Regions from separate parts of the Sanguibacter sp. Z6_81 genome, predicted to be linked through region 1. Evidence: riboswitches for the same ligand, from Rfam matches in the RefSeq annotation. Region 1 holds a riboswitch; the other holds the start of a gene.
What was found. Region 1 has a riboswitch for S-adenosylmethionine ahead of AC2AXK_RS03560 (methylenetetrahydrofolate reductase). Riboswitches for the same ligand answer to the same signal wherever they lie in the genome.

Region 1 (14,112 bases):
CCACTGCGCGATCTGGCGGCACGCCTGCTCGAGGATGCGGCGTCCGAGCGTGATGATGCTCGAGCTGTCCTCCATCGCCGGGAGGAACTCGCCGGGCCCGAGGAGCCCGCGGCGGGGATGCTGCCACCGGACGAGCGCTTCGAAGTGGGCGAGACCGGAACCATCGAGAGGCACGACCGGCTGGTAGTGGAGCACGAACTGCTCCTCGGCCAGGGCGGTCCGGAGCTCGGCCCGCAGCCGGAGGCGCTCCGTGGCGCGTGAGTGCATGCCCGGGTCGAAGACGAGGGCCGAGCCGCGCTCGGCCCGCTTCGCTTCGTACATCGCGATGTCGGCATCCCGGAGCACGTCCTCGGGCTGGGTGTAGCCCGTCGCCGACATCGCGATGCCGACGCTCGCGGTGACCGAGACCTCCTGGTCGCCGAGCACGACGGGCGTCGCGATGCGGTCCTGCAGCCGGCGCACGACCGTGAGCACCTCGGCCGGGGCGGGGTCGCAGAGGAGGACGGCGAACTCGTCACCCCCGAACCGGGCGGCCGTGTCCACCGGACGCAGCTCCGAGCGCAGGCGTTGTGCGACGACGCCGAGGAGCTCGTCCCCCGCGAGGTGCCCAAGGGAGTCGTTGACGAGCTTGAACCCGTCGAGGTCGAGGAAGATCACCGCGAAGCTCGACGAGCGGGCGCGGCCCGTGATGCTGAGCACGGCCCGCAGGTGCTCGAGGAACAGACGCCTGTTGCCCAGGCCGGTGACGGCGTCGTGCAGCGCCCCGCGTCGCAGCTGTTCCTCGAGCTCCTTGCGGGAGCTGATGTCCGAGGCGGACCCGACGAGACGCTCGACGGCACCCGAGGGTCCCGCGACGCCGAGCGCGCGGTTCGCCACCCATGCCCACCCGGCGCCGCGACGGATCCGGAACTCGCTCTCCGTCGGCACCTCCGGTGTGGCCTTGGCGCGGTCGAGCACGGCGCGGGCGGCGGGCAGGTCCGCGGGATGCACGCGCCCGAGCCATGCCTCGACGTCGAGCTCGGTGTCCGCGGGGATGCCGAGGATCTCGCACAGCCGCCCGGAGGCGAACATGTTGCCGGACGCGGTGTCGATCTCCCACAGGCCGTCGTTCGCAGCCCGCGCGGCGTGGGCGTAGCGCTCGTCGCTGATCTGCTTCTCACGTCGGAGCTCGGTCTCGGCGAGCGCGGAGGCGAGGAGGGTCGCCCAGTGCAGGTACATGTCCCGCGAGGACGTCGTGTCGATCTCGCCCACGACGGCCAGCAGGCCCCAGTGCCGGTCGACGTCCTGGACGGGCACGACGAAGCACGCCTCGCGCTGCTCGGGTCGCACGCGGTCGAGGAGCTCTGACGGCGGGAACTGCGTGACGGGGACCGTGCTGGCAGGGCCGGGGGCGTCGCCAGCCGTCGGGTCGTACGCCCCGGCGATGACGAGCTGACCATCGCTCGCCTCGCCCGTCCACAGAGCGAGCACGGCGGCGCGCACGCTGGTCCCCGTGAGCCAGGCGAGGCTGTAAGGGTCGACCGCAGAGGTGTGCAGCAGCCCGGTGGCGACCCGGAACTGCTCGTTCATCATCGTGTCCTGGTGGGTGCTGCGCTTGAGGTACGCGCCGGCGCGCAGCTGCCACAGGCCAGCGTTGAGCTCCGAGATGCGGGTGTCCGGCCCTGCACCGCGGATGTAGTCGAAGATCCTGTCGCCGATGCGGTGGAGGCGCTCGGGCCGGGAGCGGAGCCCGGTGAGGATGGTCAGCAGGGACCGCACCTCGCGCGGCGTCGACTCCGCCGAGCTCGTCAGCCGTGTGAGCACCGCGTCCGCCTCGAGGACCGCGGCCTCGTGGTCGGAGATCTTGCTGGAGTACAGGAGCGTGTCCGCGAGCATCGTTCGAAGCTCGCTCCGCAGCACGGCTGTCTCGGAGGTGTCAGGCACGTCGGCCGGAGCGGAGCGCTCGCCGCCGATCATCCCGTCTGCCGTGCACCCGCAGGAGCCACGCCAGGCCATGACGACGTCACCGTCCGGGCGGTGCACGCACGCCGGCGGGGGGTCGCCTGCGATCGACCGGAGGAGCAGACGGCCGGCCAGCGCTCCGACCTCGCTGAAGGACAGGTCGACGCTCGTCAGCGAGGGGACGGCGAAGGCGCCCGCTTCGGTGTTGTCGAAGCCGATGACCGCGACCTCGTCGGGGACCCCGACGCCCTCGTCGGCGAGCGCTGCCAGCAGCCCGATGGCGTTGCGGTCCGTCGCCGCGACGATCGCGGTGGGCCGCTCCACGGCGCGTGCGACCTCGAGGCCCGCGAGGTATCCGCCCGTCTCGATGGCGTCCTCGGTGGCGAGGAAGAACTCCGAGCGGGGCGCGATGCCGTGCTCGGCGAGCACCTCGACATACATGTCGTACCGTTCGCGACGGTCCGTCTGGCTGAGCTCGCCGACGAACCCGATCTGCCGGTGCCCATGCGCGATGAGGTGCTCCACCGCGGCGCGCGCGCTGGCGAGGTTCCCGGGCAGGACGACGGGTGCGTCGAACCCCTCGACCGCGTGGGTGAGGATCGTCGGCTTGCCGGCGTCGCGCAGCCGCTGCAGGACGGGAGCGTCCGCGGCGAGGACCATCGCGACCGCACCGTCGACGTGGTCGACGGCCAGCGGGAGGTCGAACTCGGGGAGACCGACCATGAAGTCGTCGGAGTCCTCGAGGTCGAGCGTCTGCAGGACGATGAGCCGACCGCCCGACGCCGCGACCTCACGATTGATGCCGGCGAGCATCTCGCCGAAGTAGTGGCCCGTCGTGCTGCGTGCGTAGGTGAGCACGGTGGGATGGACGCACCGCGCGGCGTCCTCGCCCTCGGGTGCGTCAGCGGGACGGGTGGACCCGCTGTCGGCCACTGGCCCCTCCCTGCTGCTGGCTGTCCCTGTCGCTGTCACCATCGGCACGACCGCGGTGTTCATGAGATGTGCGGGCTCCGGCTCACCAGGCGTCGTCGGGTCGGTGGTGCGACGGCGGCACGACGAAGTCGGGGTGCTCTCCGGGCGTGAGGTACGTGCGGGCGAACGCGAGCGACGTCTGGACGTCGGACCGGCGCTCGGCAGCCGTTCGGGCCTTGCGGGTGCCGATCTCGATCGCGACGTCGCCCGTCCACCCGGTCTCGACGAGGTGGCACAGCAGCTCGGCACACGGCTGGTTGCCCCGGCCGGGGACGAGGTGCTCGTCCTTGCCGGAGCCCGACCCGTCGGCCAGGTGCACGTGGCGCAGCCGGTCACCGAAGCCCTTGGCCATCTCGAGGCTGTCCTGGCGTGCGGTGGCGGCGTGCGACAGGTCGAGTGTCACGGCGTCGTACGCGTGCTCCGTGGGGTCCCAGCCCGGCAGGTACGCACCGTAGTCACGGCGCTTGCTGCGCCACGGGTACATGTTCTCGACCGCGATGGTGAGCCCGGACTCCTCGGTGAGGTCCTGCACCTGCTCGACGAACCGGCGCGAGTACTTGCGCTGCCACGAGAACGGGGGGTGCACGACGACGGTGCCCGCGCCGAGGGCGCCGGCCATGTCGACGGCCTTGGCGAGCTTGGGACCGGGCTTGCTGCCCCAGACCTTCTGACTGACGAGGAGCGTGGGGGCGTGGATGCTGCGGATCTCGACGCCGTGGTCGGCGGCGAGCTGCGCGAGCGCGTTGTCGTCCTGCGTCGTGGGGTCGGACCACACCATGACCTCGATGCCGTCGAAGCCGAGCTCGGCGGCGAGCTCGAACGCGTACCCGACCTTGCGCGGGTACACCGACGCGCTGGACAACGTGACCTTGATGTCCTGCCCTGGTCGTCCTCCGGGTGTGGCGTCTCTCGCTGCGTCGCGCATCTTTCCACCCTAGTCCCGCTGTGCCCGACGGTCCTGCAGAGCGTGAGGCGCGCTGTGGAAACGGCATGCGGTCAGCACAGACGCTCACGGACCCCTTCCCGCGGCGGATGTTAAGCGCTAACCTTCCGGCAGGAAAGTTGAGCGCCATATTTCACCCGGTTGAAATCTCGCGGCGCACCAGGACCGACGGAGGTCAGCATGAGCGGATCAGCAGGCGCTGCACACTGGAGCCCGGCATGTTGGCCACGATGAGCCGGTACGACGTCGGGACGGGCGTCGACCTCATCCGGATCGCCGAGCGACCTGAGCTCGTCGAGGTCTGCGCCGCCTGGGGGTTCGGCAACTGGGGCAGCCAGAGCGGCAGCACGCTGCAGCGGGCGCTCAACACCTACACCTTGCCGTTGCACGACGACGCCTACGAGACCGTCGTCGCGGTCAGGCACGGCAAGGCGGTGGGCATGGCGAGCCTGTGGCCGTCCGACTACCCCCGCCGCCCTGATCTCACGCCGTGGCTCTCCGCGTTGTTCGTCCACCCGGAGCACCGCGGTCTCGGCTTGTCCGTCCGGCTGAGTGAGGCCATCGAGGCTGCCGCCGTCGCGCGGGGCCACGAACGTCTGCACCTCATCACCGAGCACCATGAACGGCTCTACACGAAGAGCGGCTGGGTGAGCCTCGAGAACGTGCGCTCGGTGCACGGGCCGGCTGTGCTCATGGCGAAGACGCTCACGGGGGCGGGGCTCTGATGGCCGCCCACGTCCCGTCCCTCGCGCGTCGGGCACCCGTGCGGACGGCCCCCGGGGTGCGTCGTCCGACGGCCCTGGCGGGCCGGGTGCTGCAGCGACAGGGAGTGCTCACGAGCAGCGCGCGACTCGTCAAGGTCACCGCCGCGCAGCCAGTGGTCCGCACAGGGCTTCTCGGCGTGCTGGGGATCGCCTGGCTGCGACGCCGGGCCGGCCGGAGCCAGCCCGACGCCGCGGTGTGGCTCAGCCGAGGCGTGTCCGCACGGTCGCGGCAGCGGCGACGAGGTGCTCGAGGGACGGCGTGGTCTCGGCGTAGCCTCGCGTCTTGAGGCCGCAGTCGGGGTTGACCCACAGCAGGGCCGGGTCCACCGACTTCACGGCGAGCTCGAGCAGCTCGGTGACCTCCTCCAGCGACGGCACGCGCGGGGAATGGATGTCGTAGACGCCCGGCCCCACACCGCGTGCGAACCCGGACGCGGCAAGATCGGGCAGGATCTCCATCCGTGACCGCGCCGCCTCGATCGAGGTGACGTCGGCGTCGAGGGCGTCGATCGCCCCGATGACCTCGCCGAACTCCGAGTAGCACAGGTGCGTGTGGATCTGCGTGTCCGGGCGCACGCCCGCGGTCGCGAGCGTGAACGACCCGACGGACCAGCTGAGGTACTGCGCCTGGTCCACGGTCCGCAGGGGCAGCAGCTCGCGCAGTGCCGGTTCGTCGACCTGGATGATCGCGATGCCGGCGGCTTCGAGGTCCGCGACCTCGTCCCGGAGCGCCAGACCGATCTGGTGGGCCGTCTCCGCCAGCGGCACGTCGTCCCGCACGAACGACCACGCCATGATCGTCACCGGGCCCGTGAGCATGCCCTTGACGGGCTTGCTCGTGAGCGACTGCGCGTACTGCGCCCAGCCGACGGTCATGGGTGCCGGCCGGGAGACGTCGCCCCAGAGGATCGACGGGCGCGTGCAGCGTGACCCGTACGACTGCACCCAGCCGTTGCGGGTCACCGCGAACCCGTCGAGCAGCTCCGCGAAGTACTGGACCATGTCGTTGCGCTCGGCCTCGCCGTGCACGAGGACGTCGAGACCGATGCGCTCCTGGAGGTCGACGACCCGGCGGATCTCGCCGCGCATCTGCTCCTCGTACGCCTCGAGCGAGAGCTCTCCGCGGGCATGAGCGGCGCGGGCGCGGCGGATCTCGGCGGTCTGCGGGAACGACCCGATCGTCGTGGTGGGCAGCAGGGGCAGGGCGAGGCGTCCGGTCTGCGCGACGCGCCGTTCGTGCGCAGGCCCCCGGTGGAAGTCACCGTCCTGCAGGGCTGCGGTGCGTTCCCGCACGGCCGGGACGAGGACGCCGGTCGCCCGCGCCCGCGACGCGAGGGCGTCGGAGGCGGCGAGGAGCTCGGCGTGGATCGCCTCGCGTCCCTCGGCGAGGCCCTCGGCGAGGGTGACGACCTCGGCGACCTTCTGGTCGGCGAACGCGAGCCAGGACGCGAGCGTCGGGTCGAGCGCGGGCTCGTCCTCGACGTCGTGCGGGACGTGTTGGAGGGACGTCGAGGTGCCCACGCTCACGGCGCCCGCCCCGAGTCCTTCGAGGCGTTCGAGCACCTCGAGCCTCGCGGACAGGTCGGCCCGCCAGATGTTGTGACCGTCGACCACTCCGGCGACGAGGGTCTTGGTCTCGAGGCCCTGGACGGGCGCGGTGGGTGCTGCGCCCTTCACGAGGTCGACCGCGAGGGCGTCGATGTCGCTCGCGGCGAGGATCGGCAGCGCGTCCAGGAGGTCCCCGTACGGCGCGGCGACGAGGAGCGCGGGTCGCTCGGGGCGTGCCAGCCCGGTCCCCAGCACCCGGTAGGCCTCGGCGAGGGCACGCTGGGCGTCGACGAGCGGCACGTCGATGGTGTCCGTGACGAGGCCCGGCTCGTCGAGCTGCACCCACTGCGCACCGGCCGCGGCGAGCGCGCGGAGCAGCTCGGCGTAGACCGGGAGCAGGTCAGCGAGCCGCGACAGCGGCCGGAACCCGGCGGGTGCGTCGTCGGCCGCCTTGCTCAGGAGGAGGAACGTCACCGGTCCGACGATCACGGGACGGGTGCTCACGCCGTCGGCGAGAGCCTCGGTGAACTCGGCGACGATCCGGTCGCTGGCGTACCGGAACGTCGTGTCCGGGCCGATCTCGGGGACGAGGTAGTGGTAGTTCGTGTCGAACCACTTCGTCATCTCGAGGGGGGCGTCGTCCCCGGCGCCGCGCGCGACGGTGAAGTAGCCGGCGAGGTCGAGCCGGCCGTCGGCGTCGGCGAGCCCCGCGAACCGCGCGGGGACGGCGCCGACGGTCGTGGCGGCGTCGAGCACCTGGTCGTAGAAGGAGAACGAGCCCGGGACGGCGCCTCCTGCGGCGGGCAGGCCGAGCTCGACGAGGCGGTCCCGGGTCCGCTTGCGCAGGGCCGCGGCGGTCGCCTCGAGGGTGTCGACGTCGGTGCGTCCGGCCCAGAAGGCCTCGACGGCCTTCTTCAGCTCGCGGCGCGGGCCGATCCTCGGGTAGCCGAGGATGGTCGCCGCCGGGAACGGGACGGGAATGGTCGGTTGTGTCCGGCTTGTCGTCCGGTTCTGGGCATGGGTGTGCTCGTGGTGCGTCATGGGGTCATCCCTAGGAGTTCTGCGCGGCGACCGGGGTCGCAGGCGGGTGGAGTGCTGCTATGGATGCGCCGACCCACGGCCCGCTGGCCAGGTCCGAGCCGGCACCGGAGGCGTCTCCGGTGCTGTGCCCGCCGCCGAGGTGTACGCCCTCGAGCAGGTCTAGTGCGGCTTCGTGCTTGTTGAACGTGTAGATGTGCAGGCCCGGGGCTCCGGCTGCGAGGACGGCGTCCGCGAGGTCCACGGTGGCGCGGATGCCGAGAGTGTGGCGGCGTGCCGGGTCGCTGACCTTCTCGAGGTCGCGGACGACGGCTGCCGGGGCGGGGACGCCGGTGAGGGTCTCGACGCGGGCGAGCCGCGCCGGGTCGGTCATGGGCAGGATCCCCGCGAGGATCGGGAGCGTGACGCCCGCGCTGCGGGCGGCGTCCACGAAGTCGATGTACGTGCTCGGCTCGTAGAAGAGCTGGGTCATCGCGAAGTCGGCGCCTGCCCGCTGCTTCTCGAGCAGCCGCTGGACCTCCTGCTCGCGGCTCGTCCCTGCGGCGAGGTTCCCCCCGGGGAACGCCGCGACGGCGATGGTCAGCGGCTGCGCGGCGGACCGCAGCGCGGTGGAGGGGTCCGCAGCGCAGCGTGAGGCCTCGACCTCGCGCAGCAGCGCGACGAGCTCGTCCGAGGAGTTGACGCCGTCGGGGCTGGGGCGCCAGTCGGGCTGGTCGCGCGGGGGGTCTCCCCGCAGCGCGAGGAAGCTGCGCACGCCCTCGGCGAGGAACTCGTCGATGACCTCGGCCACGTTGTCCCGGGACGCCCCCACGCACGTGAGGTGTGCGATGGGCAGCACGGGAGTCTCGCGGATGAGTCGGCTCACCACGGCGCGCGCCGTGGCCCGGTCACCGCCGGCGGCGCCGTAGGTGACGGAGATGAAGTCGGGGCGCGCAGAGACGAGGCGCTCGGCCGTGGTCCAGAACTTCGGTGCCGCGTCGGGGTTGCGCGGGGGCATGAGCTCGAACGACACGGTGGGTCGCTCGACCCGGGGTCGTTCGTGCGGTGCACCGCGGTGCACCGGGGGTACTGCTGCGGAAGCCGTCATGGGTGATCTCCATCGGACCTGGCGTTAGCACCCGCACCCTCAGGAGGCTTCCATTGTGGGGGGTTGCTGCGGCGTCGACGAGCCAGGACTCTCGACCGCTCTGGATGGTTGTCGCCACTGTAGGTCGGCATCCACCAGCTGGTCCAGGACTGTCCATCGGCTGAGACGTCAGGTGGGTCGGTCCTGGGACGCGAGGCGGCGGGACCACCGGGTCCACGGCGGGGCGACCCGCCAGTTCACGGCAAGGGTGCGGAACGCCCAGCGGAAACGCCGTGCCAGGCTCCCGGGGGAGGCGAAGGTCCGCCCCGAGACCCCGACGACGAGGTCGCGGTCGTACCGCACGCGGACAGACGGGTGGAGCTGGAAGCTCAGGTCGGTGTCGTCGTGCACGAGCGGGTCGTCGCGGTGCACCTGGTCGCTCACCTGCGCCCACGTCTGCCGGCGCAGCGCCATGTTGGAGCCCCACAGCGGCACCCCGGCGAGGGCGGCGTGCATGCCCCAGTAGTACCCGCGCATGTAGAACGTCCGCGCTGCGACCCCGCGCAGGCCAGGGAGGTCGTAGAACGTCCCCGCCCCGGTGAGCGCACTGAGCCGCGGGTCGTCGACGAACGCCGCGTGCACCCGCTCCAACCAGTCGACCGGCGGCAGCGTGTCCGCGTCGCACCGGGCGATGACGTCACCGGTCGCGGCGTCGTACCCCGCGGACGCGGCGGCGGGGATCCCGGGGGCGGGCTCGACGACGACGCGAGCGCCTGCAGCCCGTGCCACGTCCGCGCTGTCGTCCGACGACGCGTTGTCGACGACGACGATCTCGTCCGCGAGGTGCGTCTGGCGCGCCAGGGCCTCGAGGCAGCGGGCGAGGAGCTCCGCATCGTCCTTGCACGGGATGACGACGGACAGCCGCAGGCTCACCGGCGGGGCGCCCGTGCGAGCAGGATGCCCGCGAGCAGGGAGCCCAGCCCGCCGGCTGCGAGGTCTCCGAGCGTGTCCTGGTACCCGACGCTGATCGTGTCCTCGACGAAGGTGTGGCCGGCCCACTCGCCGAACTCCCACAGGACGGCGAGCAGCATGCCGATCGCGGTCGTCGTCACGGCGATGCCGAGCCGCGGCCGCCGGAGGACAGTGCTGCCGGGCGGCTGGGCCGGACCCGGCGCCGCCCGGCCCGGCGCCGGCGGTACCGCACCGACCGCGGCGAGCAGCTCGTAGACGAGCACGGCGAGCACGCCGTTCGCGACGAGGTGCACGGCGAGGTCCAGCCAGCCGACCGACGTGTACAGGTCGAAGGCGCTGATCCACCCCGCGGCGAGCAGGACGACGCCGTTCGACAGGTCGAGCGGGCCGGGCAGCCCCACGGCCCGCGGCACGACGAGGCCGAGGAGGACGAGAGCGAAGAGTGCGACCCCGACGAACCCGAGCCACACGCCAGCGACGACGATGCTCACCGCCCCGGCCACCCGGAGCCCGTCCGCGACGAGGATGGTGCTGTTCCGCGGTCTGAGGGCCTCGGCGGTGATCACCGGGCAACACTAGCGACGACCGGGGCGGGCTGCCGCGCTCAGCGCCTCACGCGGCGCGGCTCACCGGGCGGGCGCTCGCCGTCGTCCGTGCCGTCGTCGGCGGCGAAGAGCAGGTCGGCGAGCTGGACGTGGACGCGCTCGATGTTCGGGATGTCGTGGAGCACGACGCCGGCCTTGTCGGTCGCGTCGGAGATGACGAGCGTGCCGCACCCGAGGATGCGGTCGAGCAGCCCCTTCTCGTACGTGACGTCGTTGATGCGGTAGAGCGGGATGTCCCGGCCGGTGCGCGTGAGGATGCCGCTGCGGGTGATGAGGCGACGGTTGGTGAGGGTGTAGCGGGAGGTCACCCACCGCAGGAACGGCACGAGCGCCCAGCCGAGGACGGCGACGAGCGCGAGGACGCCGACGGCGAGCTGGAGCCAGCCCTGCGCGCCGCTGTCCGGGATGAGGAGCAGCGCCGCGAGCACGGCCGCGACGGCGAGCACGAGCACGAGAGCCGGACGGAACAGGGCTTTGGCGTGCGTGCGCAGGTTGAGGACGACGTGCTCGCCCTCGCCGAGCGTCTGGCTGATGGTCATGGCGAGCATCCTGCCACTTGCGGGCTCAGGCCCCGGGGCACGTGCGGACGCGCGCGGCGCCCACGGCCGAGCAGGGCTGGCCGCAGGTCTCAGCTCAGCGCCGCGGCGTACCAGCGTCGGTGGTCCTCGGTGAGCCGGAACGCCTCGGTCGGGGGCGTGCCGACGAGGGACCACACGAGGTCCGCGTCGTACCAGTGGTCCTGCGTGAGCAGGGCGAGCTGGTGGTCGCTGACCTGCTCCGTGGGCAGGACGGCGCGCGCCTCGGCCGCGGTGAGGTTCCGCCCGGGGGCGGGGAGGCCGAGGTCGGCGACGAGGGAGTCGATGATCGACCGCACGGCGACGGGTTCCGGAGCGCTCGCGTGCAGGACCGTGCCCGACGACGAGAGGGCTGCGGCGGCCGCCGTGCTCGTGCTCAAGGTCGCCACGATGCGCGCGAGGTCCTCGACGGCGATCACGGAGATGCGGGCAGCGGCGTCCTCGAGCGTCGCGCCGAGCCGGGCGGTGACGGCAGCGAGGGCGGGCACGAACCACCTGTCCCCGGAGCCGTAGACGAGGTTGGGGCGCAGGACCGTCCCGCCGGCCTCGAGCACGAGCCGCTCCGCCGCGAGCCGGTGCGTGCTCGCGACCGACTCCGGGTGGGCCGCCACCTCGTCCTCGGCGATCCCGCGGTGCGGGCCGGTGCCGTACACGGAGGTCGTCGACACGTAGACGGTGCGCTGCACCCCGCCCTGCCGGGCGGCGGCGAGGAGGGCCGCGGTGCCCGCGACGTTCGTCATCTCGCTCACCGCGGCGTCACGCCCCACGTAGGACGCCGCATGCACGACCACGTCGGCGCCCTCGACCGCAGCGAGGAGGGTGGACGGGTCGGCGAGGTCAGCGAGCACCGTCCGCACCCCGGGCTGCACGGGCGCGCCCGCGCGTCGTGTCGTCGAGGTGACGGCCGCGACGCCGTCCGCAGCGAGCGCGCGGACGATGTGGGACCCGATGAAGCCGGTACCGCCGACGACGACGACGCGGGGTGCACCGCTCATGCGTGCGCGCCGAGCGGCTGCTGCTCCGAGGTCCGGACCCCGTCCCGGGCCCGACCGGTGGCCACGCTCGTCGCGATGGGCGTGCTGCCCTGCAGGAATGTCACGACGACGCGGTGCTCCAGCTCGTCGACAGCGACGCGGAGCTCGAGCGCCGGCTCGAACTCGGGGAACGCAGCGCACGTGAAGTCGACACCCATGATCTCGGAGCCGGGCAGTGCGACCCCGAACATGTGCGTCGTGGAGTGCAGCAGGAGCATGCCGGGCAGGTGGTCGACGGGGTGGTCGAAGAAGAAGGGGTTGGCGTGGCTGTAACCGATGGTGGCCTCGTAGCCGCCGGCCACCGGGCGCAGGTCGCGGACCGGTGCGTCGTCGTAGCGGCGGGGCACGTCCTCAGGCCGCGGTGCTCGGCGCCGGAACGCCTTGTAGTGGACAGGGCTGATGCAGCGGAGCTCGCCCGTGCCGTGCGCGACGGTCTCACCGTCGAGATAGAACTCGATCGTCGCGGACAGGCCGCTGACGACGCCCTTGCGCATGAGCTTGTCCGTCACCGTGACGAGGGCGGTGAGCTCGATCGGCGCGAACTCGGGGAACTGCACCGCTCCGTCCCCCGACCACGCGAATGTCGCTCCCTGGAGGGTGAAAGCCCAGTCCCGGGGGATGCCATACCCCGCGTGGCCCATATAGAGTCCCATCTGCCGGATCGCCTCGACGGAGAGTGTCAGGGGGAGCTCGGTGGCCCGCGGCGGGAGCATGACGTGCCCACGCGGGATCTGGACGTCGAACATCCAGGCATGCGGACCGCGCTGGTCCGCGCCTGTGAGAAAGACTTCCGCAGCGGCGCGTCGGTGCACCATCGCCCGGTCCACCGGGCGGGAAAAGGTAGGCTCGTGCATATTCCGCCCGTATGGATCTTCCTCAGTCATGGGGTGAATGGTACGACCGGCTCGTAATTCGACCAACCCCCGGGGAGCAGTGCGTGTCACGACGAAGCGACCAGCGGGCAGCCACGAGGGCTGCCATCCTCGAGGTGGCCGCGGAGGAGTTCGAGGCGCACGGCTACGTCGGTGCCTCCCTGTCCGTCATCGCGGAGCGCCTGGGACTGACCAAGGGAGCCCTGTACTTCCACTATCAGTCCAAGGGTGACATCGCGAAGTCGATCGTCGACAACTACCACGGCGCCTGGGAGCCGCTCGTCCGCGAGGCGGAGGCGCGCGGACGGGGTTCCCTCGAGGCCATCCGCTGGCTGACGGGCCAGGTGGCGATCGCCTACCGCGACGACATCCACATCCGCGCGGCCGTGCGTCTGGTCCGCGACCGGGCCGCGATCGACGTCGAGCTGCCGCGCCCCTTCATCGCCTGGATCCAGACGTCCCAGATGTTCCTCGAGCGCGCCGCCGAGGCCGGCGAGATCCGCAAGGACCTCGACATCCCGCGTGTGGCCCACCTGTCCGTCGCGGCATGGTTCGGGGTGCAGCAGGTGTCGGAGGACCTCGACGAGCGGCAGAGCCTCGAGAACCTCACCGACGGACTGTGGGACCTGCTCCTCAACGGGATGGCGTAGCAGGGGCCGTCCGTCCCGCGCTCACCTGCTCGCCCAACAGCACGACGGGGCAGGTGACGAGGTGGTCGTCGACGATCCCGCACGCCTGCATCGTCGCGTAGGCCGTCGTCGGGCCGACGAACGCGAAGCCGTGCGACTTGAGCGTCTTCGCCAGCGCCTTCGACCCGGGCGTGGAGGCAGGGACGTCGGAGGGCAGTCGCGGTCGTTCCCGCGCGGTCGCGTCGGGAGCGGCGGACCAGATGATCTCGTCGAGGGTCTGGCCCGCGTCGTGCAGGGCGACGACCGCCCGGGCGTTGCGGACCACGGCGAGGATCTTCGCGCGGTTGCGGATGATTGCGGTGTCCTCGAGGAGCCGTGCGACGTCGGCGTCGGTGAAGCGGGCGACGACCTCCGGGTCGAACCCGGCGAAGCGGTCGCGGAACGCGGGGCGCTTGCGCAGCACCGTGAGCCAGGAGAGCCCGGACTGGAAGCCCTCGAGGGCGAGGCGCTCGAAGAGTTCCGCCTCCCCGTGGACCGGCACGCCCCACTCGGTGTCGTGGTACTCCTCGTAGAGCGGGATGCCGTCGCCGAAGCACCTCCCGGTCGTGCCGGGCGGGAGCTGCGGGGCGGGCTCGTCCACGGAGGTCCGGATCGTTGCGGTGGCGGGAACGTTCATCCCCCTACTGTGCCCGGCGCCACCGATGATGGCTGGTTCGCACGCAGGCGCGGTGGACACGGGCGGTGGTCCACACGTGGGCGGACGGCTGCTCCTCCTGCTCCGCGAGCTCCCGTGGTTGGCTGGGGTCATGGTCCTCACGAGTCCACGGCCCTCCTCGTCCGACGCTCCGGCACACGTGCTGGACACGCTCCGTGCCCTCGAGCCGGCGACCGCGGAGCAGGAGCGGGCGCAGGCCCGGGCGATCGCGCACCTCGTCGAGCACGGGGTCGCCGCCCTCTCGCGGACCATCCCCGAGCACCTCACCGGCAGCACGATCGTCTTCGACGCAGGACTGACGAGCACCCTCCTGTGCTACCACCGCAAAGGACGCTTCTGGGTGCAGCCCGGCGGGCACACCGACCCGGAGGACGACAGCCTCCTCGCTGGTGCGCTCCGGGAGCTGCGGGAGGAGACGGGTCTCGAGCGGTTCGCCGT
Region 2 (14,112 bases), 480 kb from region 1:
GACCCCGCGCCGCGACATCCGGCGCCCGTCCGAGAGAGCAGCCATGCACACCGAGTTCCCCGTCCCCCTGCCCGGCGCCCAGGCGTCCACCCTCATGTGGGCGCACCCCCACGAGGTCGAGCAGCAGGCGCTGCAGCAGCTGCGCAACATCGCGGCACTGCCGTGGGTCGAGGGCGTGCGTGTCATGCCCGACGTCCACCTCGGCAAGGGCGCGACGGTCGGGTCGGTCATCGCGATGCGCGACGCGGTCTCCCCGAACGCCGTCGGCGTCGACATCGGGTGCGGCATGATCGGCGTCCGCACGTCGCTCACCGCGGCAGACCTGCCCGACGACCTCGGGCCGCTGCGTGCCGCGTTCGAGCGCGCTGTTCCCGTGGGTTTCCATGCGCACTCGTCCCCGGTCGACGTCCGGCGCCTGCGTCCGGTCCACGCCGGGCCGGCCAGCGCCGCGTTCGTCTCCGGCACCGAGGCCCTGTGGCGGCGCTTCGAGACGCTGCACGGTGGTGTCCAGCAGCTCGAGCCCCGGGCGCGCAAGCAGCTCGGCACGCTCGGCGGCGGCAACCACTTCATCGAGCTGTGCGTCGACACCGACGACGTCGTGTGGCTGCAGCTGCACTCCGGGTCGCGGAACATCGGCAAGGAGCTCGCGGAGCGGCACGTGTCGATCGCCAAGGGCCTCGACCACAACCTCACGCTGCCCGACCGCGACCTCGCGGTGTTCCTCGCCGGCACCCCGCAGATGGACGCGTACCTCAACGACCTGCGCTGGGCGCAGGAGTTCGCGGCACGCTCGCGTGCGGTGATGATGGCGCTCGTCGTCGACGAGGTCCGGCGTGCCTTCGCCGGGCTCGACGTCCAGTTCGACGAGGCCGTCAACGTCCACCACAACTACGTCGCGGTGGAGCAGATCGACGGCGCCGAGCTCATCGTCACCCGCAAGGGCGCGATCCGGGCAGGCCGCGGCGAGCTGGGCCTCATCCCGGGGTCCATGGGCACGGGCTCGTACATCGTGCGGGGCCTCGGCAACGACGCGTCCTTCCAGTCCGCGTCGCACGGCGCGGGCCGGCGGATGTCCCGCACCCAGGCGAAGAAGCGCTTCACGACGACCGACCTCGCCGAGCAGACCGCCGGCGTCGAGTGCCGCAAGGACGCCGGGGTGGTCGACGAGATCCCCGGTGCCTACAAGGACCTCGACTCCGTCATCGCCGCTCAGTCCGACCTCGTCGAGGTCGTCGCACGGCTCCGGACGGTGCTGTGCGTCAAGGGGTGAGTGGGGACTCCTCACCGCTCCTGGCGCCGCCCCGGCCGCGACTGCGCCGGTAGGCTCCGGCGCATGAGCGACGCCCTGTTCACGAGCCTGTTCGCCGCCCTCGAGGCGGCCCCCTCGAACACCGAGCTGCGCCTGCAAGTGGCACGGCTCCTGCTCGAGCGGGGCCGCGTCGAGGACGCCGTGACCCACGCGGCGACGGCGCTCACCCACGAGCCGCGGTCGGCGGAGGCGCTCGCGATCCTCAGCGAGGCGACGTCGGCGCTGCGGTCTCCGGCGCCGGCTGATCCCGCCGGTCCGCCCGCGGCGGCACCCGCGGCGCCGACAGACGGTGCAGGCTTCGACTGGGACCGGGCAGAGTCCGACCTCGACGGCGTCGCCGTCCCGCCGCCCTTCGTCGACCCGGCGAACCCGGCGGACCCCGCCGCCGAGGGTGAGCCGCTCCTCGTCGCACCCGGCAGCGGGGAGGTCGCGCCCGTCGTCGACGAGTACACGACCCGCGTGACGCTCGCGGACGTCGGCGGCCTCGAGACCGTCAAGCGCCGCCTCCACGAGTCCTTCCTCGAGCCCATGCGCCACCCCGAGCTGGCGAAGGCGTTCGGCAAGTCCCTGCGCGGCGGGCTCGTCCTCTACGGCCCGCCCGGCTGCGGAAAGACGTTCATGGCGCGCGCCATCGCGGGCGAGCTCGGCGCCCGGTTCCTCACCGCGAACCTCTCCGACATCCTCGGCTCCCACTTCGGGGAGACGGAGAAGAACCTCCACGCGTTGTTCGAGCGGGCGCGCGCACTCACGCCCGCAGTCCTCTTCCTCGACGAGATCGACGCGATCGGCGCCAAGCGCTCGAGCATCGGCACCGGGTGGTCGGGCATGCGCGCCATGGTCGACCAGCTGCTCATGGAGCTCGACTCCATGACGGGGGACAACGACGGGCTCTTCGTGCTCGCCGCGACCAACAGCCCGTGGGAGGTCGACCCCGCGCTCATGCGCCCCGGTCGCTTCGACCGGACGCTGCTCGTCCTGCCGCCCGACGAGCCGGCCCGGGCAGCGATCCTCCACATGCACCTCGACCGGCGCCCCATCGCGGGCATCGACCTCGGCGAGCTCGTCCGCAGCACCGACGGGTTCTCCGGCGCCGACCTCGAGCACCTCGTCTCGTCGGCCGCGGAGCAGGCGATGCTCCGGTCGATTCACGCGGGCCAGGTCCAGCCGATCACGATGACCGAGCTGCGCCACGTCCTGCGCGAGATCAAGCCGTCGACGGGCGCCTGGATCGCGGCGGCCAAGAACGTCGTCGCGTTCGCCAACACCGACGGGCGGTACGACGACCTCGCGGAGTTCATCGCCTCCCGTGAGCGCCGCTGAGCCGTGACCGACACCGTCGACGCCGCGGTCTACCGCGTCGAGTCGTTCCTCGCGGTGGGTCAGGTGACCCGTGCCGACACCCTGGTGCGCGAGACGCTCGCCCAGCATCCCGGGGACGCGCGGCTGCTGCTCACGCTCGCCAGGCTCCTCGAGCACCAGAAGCGCTGGCCCGAGGTCATCGAGGCCGGCACCGCCGCGCTCGCCGCCGACCCCCGCCACGGGTCGGCCCACGCGGTCGTCGCGTGGGCCGCGATCCAGGTGGGCGACGCCGACCTCGTGACCCAGCACGCCTCTGCCCTTCTCGCCGCGGACCCGCAGCACGGTGTCGCGCACATGTGTCTCGCGTTCGTCGCGGCGACGCACCGCGGACCGGACCGGCGGGAGCGGGTCCGCCGCCACTACCGGCTCGCGCTCGAGCACGGCAGCGGGGAACCGTGGTTCTTCACCAACGCCGCGGCCGTCGAGCGTGCCGTCGGCGACACGGGCGAGGCCCGTCGGATCCTCGATGCCGGACTGGCGCAGCACCCCCAGGACAGGGAGCTGCTCGAGGCGCGCGCGAAGATCGGGACGACGGACGAGTCGCTGGAGATCATCACCGGCCTCCTCACCGGCTCACCCACCGACTCCACGCTGCAGACCACCTTCCATGCCGTGGTCTCGCGCCAACGCCGGCGCTTCCTCATGATGCTGTGGCTCGTGCCAGCGCTGCTCGCGACCGGGACGGCCCTCGTCGACGGACGCGGTCGCGTCGTGTGGGTCGCGCTCGTCCTCGTCGTGGCGGTGCTCGTCGGGTGCATCCGGTTCTCGTCGGCCGAGAAGCTGCCCATGTCGGTCCGCCGCGAGCTCGCGGCACGGACCCCGTGGCGCAGGGTGGTGCGCGGGTGCAGCACCGTCGCGATCCTCACCGGCACGGTGGGAGGTGTGGTGCTCGCGGGCGGCGGGATCCCCGGAGCGTGGCTGCTCCTGCTCGCGACCGCTGCGTGGGTCGGCGCGCGCGCCGCGAGCTTCTCGTACGAGGTGCGACGCGCGCGGAGCATCGACGAGGTCGCCGCGGCGAGCGTGGAGGCTGAGGGGACGGCGCCCGACGCGCGGTGGGCAGCCCCGGCCATGACGACGCTCGTGACCGACCGGACCGGTCGAGCTCTGTGGACGCCGGTCGTGCTCGTCCCGTTCGTGCTCGTGGCACTGTCCGATGCCGGCCCACCTGCGGACCTCGCTGCCCGGTCCGCCCTCGGTGTCATCGTCGCCGTCGTCGCGCTCACCGCGATCGCCGAAGCTGTCGTCCTTCAGCGCTGGAACCAGGCCGGGTGGTGGCGCCGTGTCCAGGCCGCTGTGCTCGCCCTGACCGCCACCGTGCTGCTCGTCCTTCTGCTCGTGACGTCGTTCGGTCGCCTCCAGGAGGCCACCCGGGCCTGGGGGGACGAGGAGCGCGACACCTCGGGCGAGACGGTGACGGTCCCACCCGGTTTCCACGAGCCCTCGACGACAGTGCCGCCGATCGAGCTCCCGAGGATCCCACCGATCACGGTCCCGGACTTCTAGGACCGCGCAGCGTCACCGGGCTGCGTCACCGGGGAGCGTCACCGGGTCGCGGGGTTCAGGCGTTCGCGAGCTCTGCGACGATCGCCTGGACCGGCGCCGGACCGCACGCCGACCCGCCCGCGCCGAGCGTCGCGGCCGCCGTCCCGACCAGCCCGGTGAGACCGGTCACCTGCGGCAGCGGACGAGGGTCGTCCACGACGGCCCAGCAGCCGTCGACGACCTCGTACTGCACGGTCGGACCGGCGGCGAGGTAGGACGCGAGCGCCCCGACCAACCGGTCGACCTCCTCGAGCACCGTCCCGACGCCGACGCTCGCGCGGATGGCTCCGGCGTCGTACCCGAGGCGGGACAGGAGCGGGTGTGCGCAGAAGCGACCGTCGCGCACGCCGATGCCGTGCTCGGCGGACAGGTACGCCGCGACGAGGCCGGGGTCGTGTCCCACGACGGAGAAGGTGACGACACCCACCGGGTCGACGGCGTCGGCCCAGGCACGCACGACCTCGACGCCCGGGATCGCTCCGAGCCCGGTGACGAGGCGGTCGCGCAGGATCGCCTCGTGCGCCTCGAGCTCCGCTGCGGGGACCGACGCGAGGGCGTCGCAGGCCGCCGCGAGCGCGACGGCGCCGACGACGTTGGGCGAGCCGGCCTCGTGCCGGGCGGGCGCCTTCGTCCACTCGACGTCGACGAGGCCCACCTGCCGCACGGCGCCACCCCCGGCGAGGTACGGCTCACCGGCGTCGAGCCAGTCGCGGCGTCCGACGAGCGCGCCGGACCCGAAGGGCGCGTACGTCTTGTGCCCGGAGAAGGAGACGTAGTCGACGCCGGTCTCCGCGAGCGAGAAGCGGCGGTGCGGGACGAGCTGGGCGCCGTCGAGGGCGACGCGCGCTCCGGCGTCGTGGGCGATCCGGACGAGGTCGGTGAGCGGCAGCGACTCACCGGTGACGTTCGAGGCACCGGTGACGGCGACGAGCGCATAGTGCGTGGAAGCGAGCTCGGCGCGCAACGCCTCGAGCGTCGCGGCGACGGACGACTCGCCCGTGAGGACGGTCGCGCCCCCGGCGCTGCGCTGCCACGGCAGGAGGTTGGCGTGGTGCTCGACGTCGAGGACGAGGACGCGCCCGGGCGTCCCGGACTCGTCCGTCGGGACACAACCGGCGAGCAGGTTGAGGGAGTCGGTCGTGTTGCGGGTGATGATCGTGACGTCGTCCTCGCGGGCGCCGACGAACTCGCCGATGGTCCGGCGGGCCGACTCATAGAGGGCGGTGGAGACCTGGGAGAGGTACCCGGCACCGCGGTGCACGCTCGCGTACAGCGGGAGCACCTCGGCGACCCGGTCGGAGACGGCGCGCAGCGCCGGCGCGCTGGCGGCGCAGTCGAGGTTCGCGTACGCGACGGTCCGGCCGTCGACGAGCGGCACGCGCGTCTCGGACCCGACGACGGGCAGACATCCTGTGGTGGCGATCGACATGGTGGTCCTCCGGAAAACTCCTGGGGGACCAGCGATGACGACGACCAGACCCCGCGCTTGCCGACGTCGGGCGACGTCGGCCAGGTCTTCACCCGGGGCACCCCACCGCGGAAGGAGGGTTGCCGGCCAGCAAGCCGGGGCTGTCTGCTGGCACTCGTGACCTGTCTCAAGGATCCGGAACGCCTCAGGACGTGTCAACGCGCGAGCCCCATTTGTCTTACATCCTGGACGGGCTGTCTCACGGCGGGGGTCGCGGGTGATCCTCGACCATGACCTACGCCGGAGACCTCACACCCCACGATGCCTGGGCGCTCCTCGCGGAGAACCCCGCCGCCGTCCTCGTCGACGTCCGCACCGAGGGTGAGTGGCGCCAGATCGGCGTGCCCGACGTGAGCGAGCTCCCCGGTGACCGAGAGGTCGCGTTCGTCCAGTGGGTGACCCCGGCCGGACCCAACGAGGACTTCCTCGCCGAGCTCGCGGCCGTCGGTGTGGAGCCGGGCGACGGGCGCCCGGTGGTCTTCCTGTGCCGCTCCGGCCACCGCTCCGTCGCTGCCGCGACCCGGGCCACCGAGGCGGGGTTCGGACCGTCGTACAACGTCCTCGAGGGATTCGAGGGTGACACCGACGCCTACGGTCAGCGGACCGTCAACGGCTGGGTGCGCCGCGGTCTGCCCGCGACGACGTACACCGGGGAACCGTCATGACCGACCGTGACCTCCGTCCCGCGACGCTCGCCGTGCGCGGCGGGCAGGTCCGGAGCAACTTCGAGGAGACGTCCGAGCCGCTCTTCCTCACCCAGGGATTCGTCTACGCCAGCGGCGCCGAGGCCGAGGCGGCCTTCGCGGGCGACGTCGACCACTTCATCTACTCCCGCTACGGCAACCCCACGGTCCACATGTTCGAGGAGCGCCTGCGCCTGCTCGACGGCGCCGAGGCCTGCTACGCGACGGCGACGGGCATGTCCGCGGTGTTCACGTCCCTCGCGGCGCTCGTGACCTCGGGATCGCGGATCGTGTCCGCCCGCGCCCTCTTCGGGTCCACCGTCGTGATCTTCGACGAGATCTTCGCCGGCTGGGGCATCACGGTCGACTACGTCGACGCCCACGAGCTCGACCAGTGGCAGGCGGCGCTGTCCACCCCGGCGGACGTCGTCTTCTTCGAGACGCCGTCCAACCCCATGCAGGACATCGTCGACGTCGCGGCCGTGTGCGAGCTGGCCCACGCCGCGGGAGCCGTCGTCGTGCTCGACAACGTGTTCGCGACGCCCGTGCTGCAGCGGCCGTTCGAGCTCGGCGCCGATGTCGTCGTCTACTCCGCCACGAAGCACATCGACGGCCAGGGCCGCGTCCTCGGCGGCGCGATCCTCGGCTCGAAGGAGTACATCGACGGGCCGGTGCAGAAGTTCATCCGCAACACCGGGCCGTCCCTCAGCCCATTCAACGCATGGGTGCTGCTCAAAGGACTCGAGACCCTGAGCCTGCGGGTCCATGCCCAGACCGCCGCGGCGCTGCGCATCGCCGAGCACCTCGAGACCCTGCCCGGGATCAGCCGGGTGCGCTACCCGTTCCTGCCGTCGCACCCGCAGTACGAGCTCGCCCGGAAGCAGCAGACCGGTGGCGGCACGGTCGTGACGTTCGACCTCGAGGTGCCCGAGGGCACCGATGCGGACACCGCCAAGAAGCGCGCGTTCGCGTTCCTCGACGCGCTCGAGATCGTCGACATCTCCAACAACCTCGGCGACGCGAAGTCCCTCATCACGCACCCTGCGACGACGACGCACCGGCGGCTCGGCCCCGAGGGGCGCGCCGCCGTCGGCATCGCGGAGACGACCGTGCGCCTGAGCGTCGGCCTCGAGGACCCGCTCGACCTCATCGAGGACATCGAGCGCGCACTCGGGCGGGAAGCTCGACGAGCGACCTGATGACGGGATAGCGCCGGTGCGCAGCCAGCCCTGAACGGTGCCGGTCGAGCCACACCGCGTCCCACCCTGCCGCGAGCGCGCCCTCGACGTCGGTGGCGGCACTGTCACCGACCATCACGCAGTCCGCCGGCGCGACCCCGAGCGCCTCCGCGACGGCGTCGAAGCACGCCCGGTCGGGCTTGGCCGCCGGGAGCTCCGACGATGCGAAGAGCCCGTCGACGAGCGGCGCGACGCCGATGCGCGCGAGCTTGTCCTGCTGCTGGGCGTGGTCCCCGTTCGTCAGGACGACCACGCTCAGGCCCGCTGCGCGCAGTGCGGCGAGGGCCGGCCCGACGTCGTCGAACGCGGCCCAGGCTGCCCGGTAGTGCGCCAGGTACCCGTCGAAGGTGGCGTCGAGCCGGCGGTCGTCCCATCCGGCCGCGCCCGGCACGAATGCCCTGATGCGCGCGCGGCGCTGCTCCTGGAACGTGCAGCGGCCCGCCCGGTACTCCTCGAACGCCTCGGCCTCGAGCGCCCGCCACCGGTCGAGGTGGTGCGCCGCCTGATCGTCGGGCAGCCCGAGCTCGACGCCGAACGCGCGGCACCCGGCAGCCGCCGAGCCGCTGTGGTCGAACAGGGTGTCGTCGAGATCGAGCACCACCGCCCGGTGCCCGGCACCGGGCTCCTGCGTCACCACGACGGGGACGGCCCCGAGACCATGGACGGCTCTGACGAGTCCGCAGTCGGCTCCGGCCAGCGCGGCCTGCCCGCGGCGGCCGAGCGCAGCAGGCGCACGCCCAGGTACCCGCACGTCGAGCCGAACGTCAGCAGGACGAACCCCCCGATCACGGCCGGGACGACGGTCGTCTCACCGCCGCCTGTGCGCACGGCGTTGACGACGACCGCGACGAGCGCCGCGCCGAGTGCGAGCGCGACGAGCAGGAGCAGCACCCCCACCACTCGCCCCAACCCGATCTCCAGCCGACCGACCTCACGGAGCGCCGGCCCGGAAGCGGGCGGTTGGGCGGGCGGCGCCGTCGGATCGCCGGGCGCCAGGCGCCGGTCTGCGTCCCTCGCGGGAGCACCACGCCCGAACGTCTCCTCGAACGGCTCGAGCCGGGCCTGGCGCCGCCGGCGCCGGCTCACGGACTGGTGGACGCTGAGGACGGCGACGGACGCGGTGCCCAGCACGAACGCTTCTGTCAGCACAGGACGAGGGTAGCGCCACGGTCGAGGCGCGCGACGTCGAGGAGACGCGCGGATCTCACCCCGAGCGCGACGGTCTCCCACCCGAGCGCGACGGTCTCCCACCCGAGTCCGCGATCGAGGCCGGTCCGGCGGGGACCGACGTGGGATGCCGTCGTCGGGCGCACCACCGGAGCAGCCGGATACCGACCACGGCGAGCGTCAGACCGACGATGGCAGGCACGGCCCAGACCAGGAGGATCATGACGACGCTGAGCACGGCCCTCCCCGCACTGTCCTCGACGGGGTCGGTGATGAAGGCGGCCACGACGGGCCCGGCCCCCACCCCGATCACCACCAGCAGGAGCAGCACGCCGAGAACGAGACCGAGAGCCGTCTCGAGGCGTCCGTACGGGCGCCGATGTCGGCTCCGGGACCGGGTCACCGCTCGAGCGTGACGCTCCGGCGCCACGGCCCCGTCAGAGGTGGACGGTCTCGTTCTCGCCACCGTCGTAGCGCTCACCCTTCCTCTTCGCCTTGAGCAGGCTGAGCACCGTCGCGACACGGCCCGGCCCCTTCCAGTACTCGGCCGTCTCCCCGTGCACGACGACGAGAGCGACACCCGGTGACAACGGCCCGTCAGGGAACCATGCCTGAGCGGACCGGCTCCAGTGCGCCTCGATCTGGAGCGGGTCCGTGACGACCTCCGCCGGCCCGGACACGGAGAGCCACGCGGTGCTCGTCGCGAAGGAGACGTTGGCCCCGGAGCCGGCGCGGATCTGCTGCACCTTGGTGCTGTCGAGGTCCGTGAAGAACCACAGGTCGCCGTCGAAGTCGATGTCCTGCACACCCATCGGGCGGGACACGAGGCGGCCGTCCGACGCGACGGTCGTGAGCATCGCGATGTGCGCGTCCTTGACGATCTCCGTGACCAGGCGCATCGTCTCGTCGTGGGTGGTCGTCCCGTCGGTCTGATCGGTCATGGTGCCTCCTCGGCAAGGGCTCACCGCCCGCTGCGGCGCGCCCGTGCCGTCCACGGTAGGCAGGGATCCGCCGGCCCGCAGGGCGAACCGTCGCGGGCGGCAGACGCCGTGGGCGCGGCCGGCTCCCGGCTCAGACGTCGGTGAGGAGGTGCACCTCGTAGCAGACCGAGGACTCGTGCTCCACGTACGGTCCGTAGCGGGCGATCGGCGTGTACCCGTGGGCGCGGTAGAGCGCGGCCGCCTCGACGAGCAGGTCACCGGTCTCGAGGACGAGGTGCGTCAGCCCGTCGGCACGGGCACGCGCGTGCAGCTCCCGCAGCAGGACGTGACCGAGCCCGCGGCCACGAGCCTCCGGAGCCACGTAGATCCGCTTGATCTCTCCGACCCGTCCCGTCCCGACCTCCGGGTACCAGCCGGTGACTTCCTGCACGGCGCCGCAGCCGACAGCGCGACCGTCCAGGCGCACGACGACGTTCGCGAGAACGTGCTCGCCCCTCGGCACCGGCCCGGGTTCCTCCTCGTCGCCGTAGCGCCCGGCGATCTCGGCGCGCTGCGCGTCACGCAACGTCCCGGCCTCGACGTCGTCCCACGGCACGACGTCGAGGGAGACGAGCCCAGCGGCCGTCAGGGTTGGCGGAACGCCAGCGCGAGGACCAGCGGTGCGAGCACCGCTGCCGGTCGAGGCGTCAGTCGCCGCCACCGCCACCGCCGCCGTCTCCCCCGCCGCCGTCCCCACCCGAGGAGTCACCGCTGTCGCTGCTCCACCAGCCCCCACCATCGGAGCCGCTGTCGCTCGAGTCGCCGCTCCGGCGGGGACGGCCGGCACTGGACGCCCTCCCACCCCACACGGAGATCGCCACGAGGCCGACAATGACGATCCCGACGATGCTGACCCCGATGATCTCCTGCATGTCCATCCGTTCCCGTCGTCGAGCGAGGCGCGTCAGGCCCGAACGAGCGTGCTGAGCACCGAGGTGAAGAACTTCAGCCCGTCGGTCCCGGCGCGCGGTCCGGCGTCACCGGCGGTGCCGAAGCCGACCTCGACCGCGTGCTCGGGGTGCGGCATGAGCCCGACGACGTTCCCGGCCTCGTTCGAGATTCCGGCGATCCCGCGGCGCGAGCCGTTGGGGTTCCAGCCGGAGTAGCGGAACACCACGCGGCCCTCGCCCTCGAGCTCGTCGAGGGTGTGCTCGTCGGCGACGAACTGGCCGTCCTGGTTCTTCAGCGGGACGGTGATCTCCTCACCGACCGTGAAGTCGCGGGTCCACGCCGTGCTCGCATTCTCGACCGTGAGGGTCTGCTCGCGGCAGATGAAGGCGAGGTGGTCGTTCTTCACCATCGAGCCGGGCAGCAGGTGCGTCTCGGTGAGGATCTGGAACCCGTTGCAGATGCCCAGGACGGGCAGGCCGCCCTTGGCCGCGTCGACGAGGGTCTCCATGATCGGCGCGAAGCTCGAGATCGCACCGGCGCGCAGATAGTCCCCGTAGGAGAAGCCGCCGGGCAGCACGACGGCGTCGACCTCCTTGAGGTCGGAGTCCGCGTGCCACAGCGGGACCGCCGTGCCACCGGCTAGCCGGACGGCGCGTGCTGCGTCGCGGTCGTCGAGCGTCCCGGGGAACGTGATGACGCCGACGCGGGCGTCGGTGAGCGCCCCGGTCACAGGCCCTTGACCTCCACGGCAGCGTCGACGACGTTGACGACGTCCTCGATGACGGGGTTGGACAGGACCCGCTCGGCGGCGGCGCGCGCCGCCGCGAGGACCTCAGGGGTGACGTCGCCGTCGACCTCGAGCTCGAACCGCTTGCCCTGGCGGACGCTCGTGAACCCGGTGAACCCCAGCCGTGGCAGCGCCCCGGCGACGGCCTTCCCCTGCGGGTCGAGGATCTCGGGCTTGGGCATGACGTCGACGACTACGCGTCCCACGGGGACTCCTCGTGCTCGGTACGGGCGCAGTGCTTGGTGCAGTGCGGGCTCAGCGGTGATCTTATCGCCCTCCTCACCCGAGGATCAGGGCCGTCCCCCGGGCTGAGACGCACGCGTTCCCGGGCGTCAGTTCTCGGCGCGACCGCGTCGCCAGTACCCCATGAAGGCGACGGAGCGACGGTCGATCCCGAGGTCCCGGACGAGGTGCCGGCGGAGCTCACGAACGACCGCGGCCTCGCCGGCTATCCACGCGTAGCAGTCGCCGAGCGGCCCGGTCTCGTCGGAGTGGTAGAACGGCGTGTCCCACAGGATGGTGGCGTCGATGTCGACGTCCTCCGGCTCGCTCCCGGCGAGCGCATCAGCAGCGGCGAGGATCTGCGCGGCAGCCGCCCGCTCCTCCTGCCGGGCCTGCAGGCACGCACGGACCGCGGCGTCGAGCCGTTCTCCGTGGGGGTGCACCGTGCCGTCGGCCGTGTGCCTCGGCAACCACGTGACCGACACACCGTCGGGCACGGTGACCGGCAGGACGTCGTCGTCGCCAGGGACCTCGATGTAGGCGTGCGCGCGGCTGCCCGCGGGCAGGGACTCGACGATCGCGCTGATCGCCGGCGCGGCCGTCTCGTCGCCGGCGAGGATGAGCGTCGTGGCCGTCGCGGGCGGCGCCCACTCGATCCCGCCCGCAGGACCGTCGTGGAGGAGGTTCGGTCCGTTGAGGACGCACGCGTCGCCCGGGCGGACGGTGGCGACCCAGCGGGCCGCAGGGCCGGGCATGCCGCCGTCGTCGGGGTGCAGGACGAAGTCGACGTCGACCTCGCCGAGCCCCGAGGCGTTGAGCACCGCCGGCCGGGTCGCGCGCACGGTGTACGTGCGGAACGGGTTGCGACGGTCCTCCGGGAGCGCACGCCACTCCTGGTACCAGGACGCTGACTGGAAGTCCTCGGCGCGGGGCACCGAGCCGTCGGGAGCGGGGAGGACCAGCTTGATGCGCTGGTCGAGGCCGTCGCGGCCGAACTCGTCGAGGTCGTGACCGGTGAAGGTCACGCGCAGGAAGGACGAGGTCAGACGGTTGACGCGGCTCACCCTGACGTCGAACGCCCGGTAGGCCGGCTGGGTGCGCTCGACGGTCGCGAGAGTGGTCATGCACCCGAGTATGGCATGCCTAACCTCGCATGGGTATGCCTCTCCTAACTTGAGCTTCGGGGCCTCCCTCAGAGGACATCCGACGCGTCCACGGCCAGGCACGGCCGGGCGCGCAGCTCCGGGTCACGCGAGGTCGGAGCCCGTGATCCGTCGGTAGGCATCGAGGTAGCGCAGCCGGGTCGCCTCGACGACCTCCGCGGAGAGCTCCGGCGGCGGCGCGTCGCCCGCGCGGTCCCACCCGGACGCGGGCGAGACGAGCCAGTCCCGGATCGGCTGCTTGTCGAAGCTCGGCTGGGCGCGCCCCGGCTCCCACTCGTCGACCGGCCAGAACCTCGAGGAGTCCGGGGTGAGCACCTCGTCGCCGAGGACGACCGCGCCCGTCACCGGGTCGACCCCGAACTCGAGCTTCGTGTCCGCGAGGATGACGCCGCGCTCCCGCGCGATCGCCTCCGCGCGCGCGTACACAGCGAGCGTGAGGTCCCGCAGGCGCACCGCCTGCTCGTCCCCGATCCGCTCGGCGACGACCTCGAGGCTGACGTTCTCGTCGTGCTCCCCCACCTCGGCCTTCGTGGCGGGGGTGAAGATCGGCTCCGGCAACCGCGAGCCGTCCACGAGCCCGGCGGGCAGCGCGACCCCGCACACCGACCCGCTCTCGCGGTACTCGACGAGGCCCGACCCCGTGAGATAGCCGCGAGCCACGCACTCGACGGGGAACATCTCCAACCGACGGCAGATCATCGCGCGGCCCGCGACGACGTCGGGGACGAGGCCGTCGCCCGGCATCGCTGACGCTGCGGTGGTCACCACGTGGTTGTCCACGAGGTCGGCGAGCTGCTCGAACCACCACAGGCTCAGCTGGGTGAGCACGGTGCCCTTGTCCGGGATGGGGGGCGACAGCACGTGGTCGTACGCGCTCACCCGGTCGGACGCCACGACGAGCAGGACGTCCCCCAGCGGGTGCACGCCCGAGTAGTGGGTGAGGTCGGGTTCGTAGAGGTCACGGACCTTGCCGGAGTAGACGTGCAGCCAACCCGGGAGCTCCGGGGCGTCCGCGGCGAACCCCGCGCTCATCGGACGCCGCCGACAGCAGCACCCGCCGCGGCCGCCGCCGCGATGTCGGTGCGGTGGTGGGACCCGGGCAGCACGACCGCGTCCACGCCGCGGTAGGCGAGGCGGCGCGCCTCGGCGAGGTCGTCCCCCACGCCCACCACAGACAGCACGCGCCCGCCGGCGCTCACGAGCCCGCCCTCGCCGTCGTCCGCGGTGCCGGCGTGCAGCACGTGCACTCCCGGCACGGCTGCGGCCTGGTCGACGCCCGTGACCGGTCGGCCGTGGACCGGGG

Region 2: another riboswitch for S-adenosylmethionine. It lies ahead of AC2AXK_RS01250 (aminotransferase class V-fold PLP-dependent enzyme); the one in region 1 lies ahead of AC2AXK_RS03560 (methylenetetrahydrofolate reductase).

The regions. Positions count from the first base shown of each region.
Region 1 is NZ_JBXUFV010000001.1:745,523-759,634, forward strand. It holds gene AC2AXK_RS03540 (EAL domain-containing protein) at 1-2,874, opposite strand, end outside; gene AC2AXK_RS03545 (sugar phosphate isomerase/epimerase family protein) at 2,957-3,838, opposite strand; gene AC2AXK_RS03550 (GNAT family N-acetyltransferase) at 4,075-4,581, shown strand; gene metE (5-methyltetrahydropteroyltriglutamate--homocysteine S-methyltransferase) at 4,822-7,209, opposite strand; gene AC2AXK_RS03560 (methylenetetrahydrofolate reductase) at 7,220-8,293, opposite strand; SAM riboswitch class I at 8,300-8,404, opposite strand; gene AC2AXK_RS03565 (glycosyltransferase family 2 protein) at 8,462-9,205, opposite strand; gene AC2AXK_RS03570 (DUF2238 domain-containing protein) at 9,202-9,810, opposite strand; gene AC2AXK_RS03575 (PH domain-containing protein) at 9,849-10,388, opposite strand; gene AC2AXK_RS03580 (NAD-dependent epimerase/dehydratase family protein) at 10,478-11,419, opposite strand; gene AC2AXK_RS03585 (AfsA-related hotdog domain-containing protein) at 11,416-12,342, opposite strand; gene AC2AXK_RS03590 (ScbR family autoregulator-binding transcription factor) at 12,396-12,980, shown strand; gene AC2AXK_RS03595 (DNA-3-methyladenine glycosylase I) at 12,964-13,635, opposite strand; gene AC2AXK_RS03600 (NUDIX hydrolase) at 13,661-14,112, shown strand, end outside.
Region 2 is NZ_JBXUFV010000001.1:266,447-280,558, forward strand. It holds gene AC2AXK_RS01235 (RtcB family protein) at 44-1,270, shown strand; gene AC2AXK_RS01240 (AAA family ATPase) at 1,334-2,629, shown strand; gene AC2AXK_RS01245 (tetratricopeptide repeat protein) at 2,633-4,171, shown strand; gene AC2AXK_RS01250 (aminotransferase class V-fold PLP-dependent enzyme) at 4,227-5,639, opposite strand; SAM riboswitch class IV at 5,688-5,801, opposite strand; gene AC2AXK_RS01255 (rhodanese-like domain-containing protein) at 5,909-6,343, shown strand; gene AC2AXK_RS01260 (O-succinylhomoserine sulfhydrylase) at 6,340-7,560, shown strand; gene AC2AXK_RS01265 (HAD family hydrolase) at 7,508-8,236, opposite strand; gene AC2AXK_RS01270 (hypothetical protein) at 8,230-8,748, opposite strand; gene AC2AXK_RS01275 (hypothetical protein) at 8,804-9,169, opposite strand; gene AC2AXK_RS01280 (pyridoxamine 5'-phosphate oxidase family protein) at 9,204-9,707, opposite strand; gene AC2AXK_RS01285 (GNAT family N-acetyltransferase) at 9,838-10,302, opposite strand; gene AC2AXK_RS01290 (hypothetical protein) at 10,394-10,624, opposite strand; gene purQ (phosphoribosylformylglycinamidine synthase subunit PurQ) at 10,651-11,367, opposite strand; gene purS (phosphoribosylformylglycinamidine synthase subunit PurS) at 11,364-11,630, opposite strand; gene AC2AXK_RS01305 (siderophore-interacting protein) at 11,757-12,770, opposite strand; gene AC2AXK_RS01310 (phosphoribosylaminoimidazolesuccinocarboxamide synthase) at 12,894-13,841, opposite strand; gene purD (phosphoribosylamine--glycine ligase) at 13,838-14,112, opposite strand, start outside.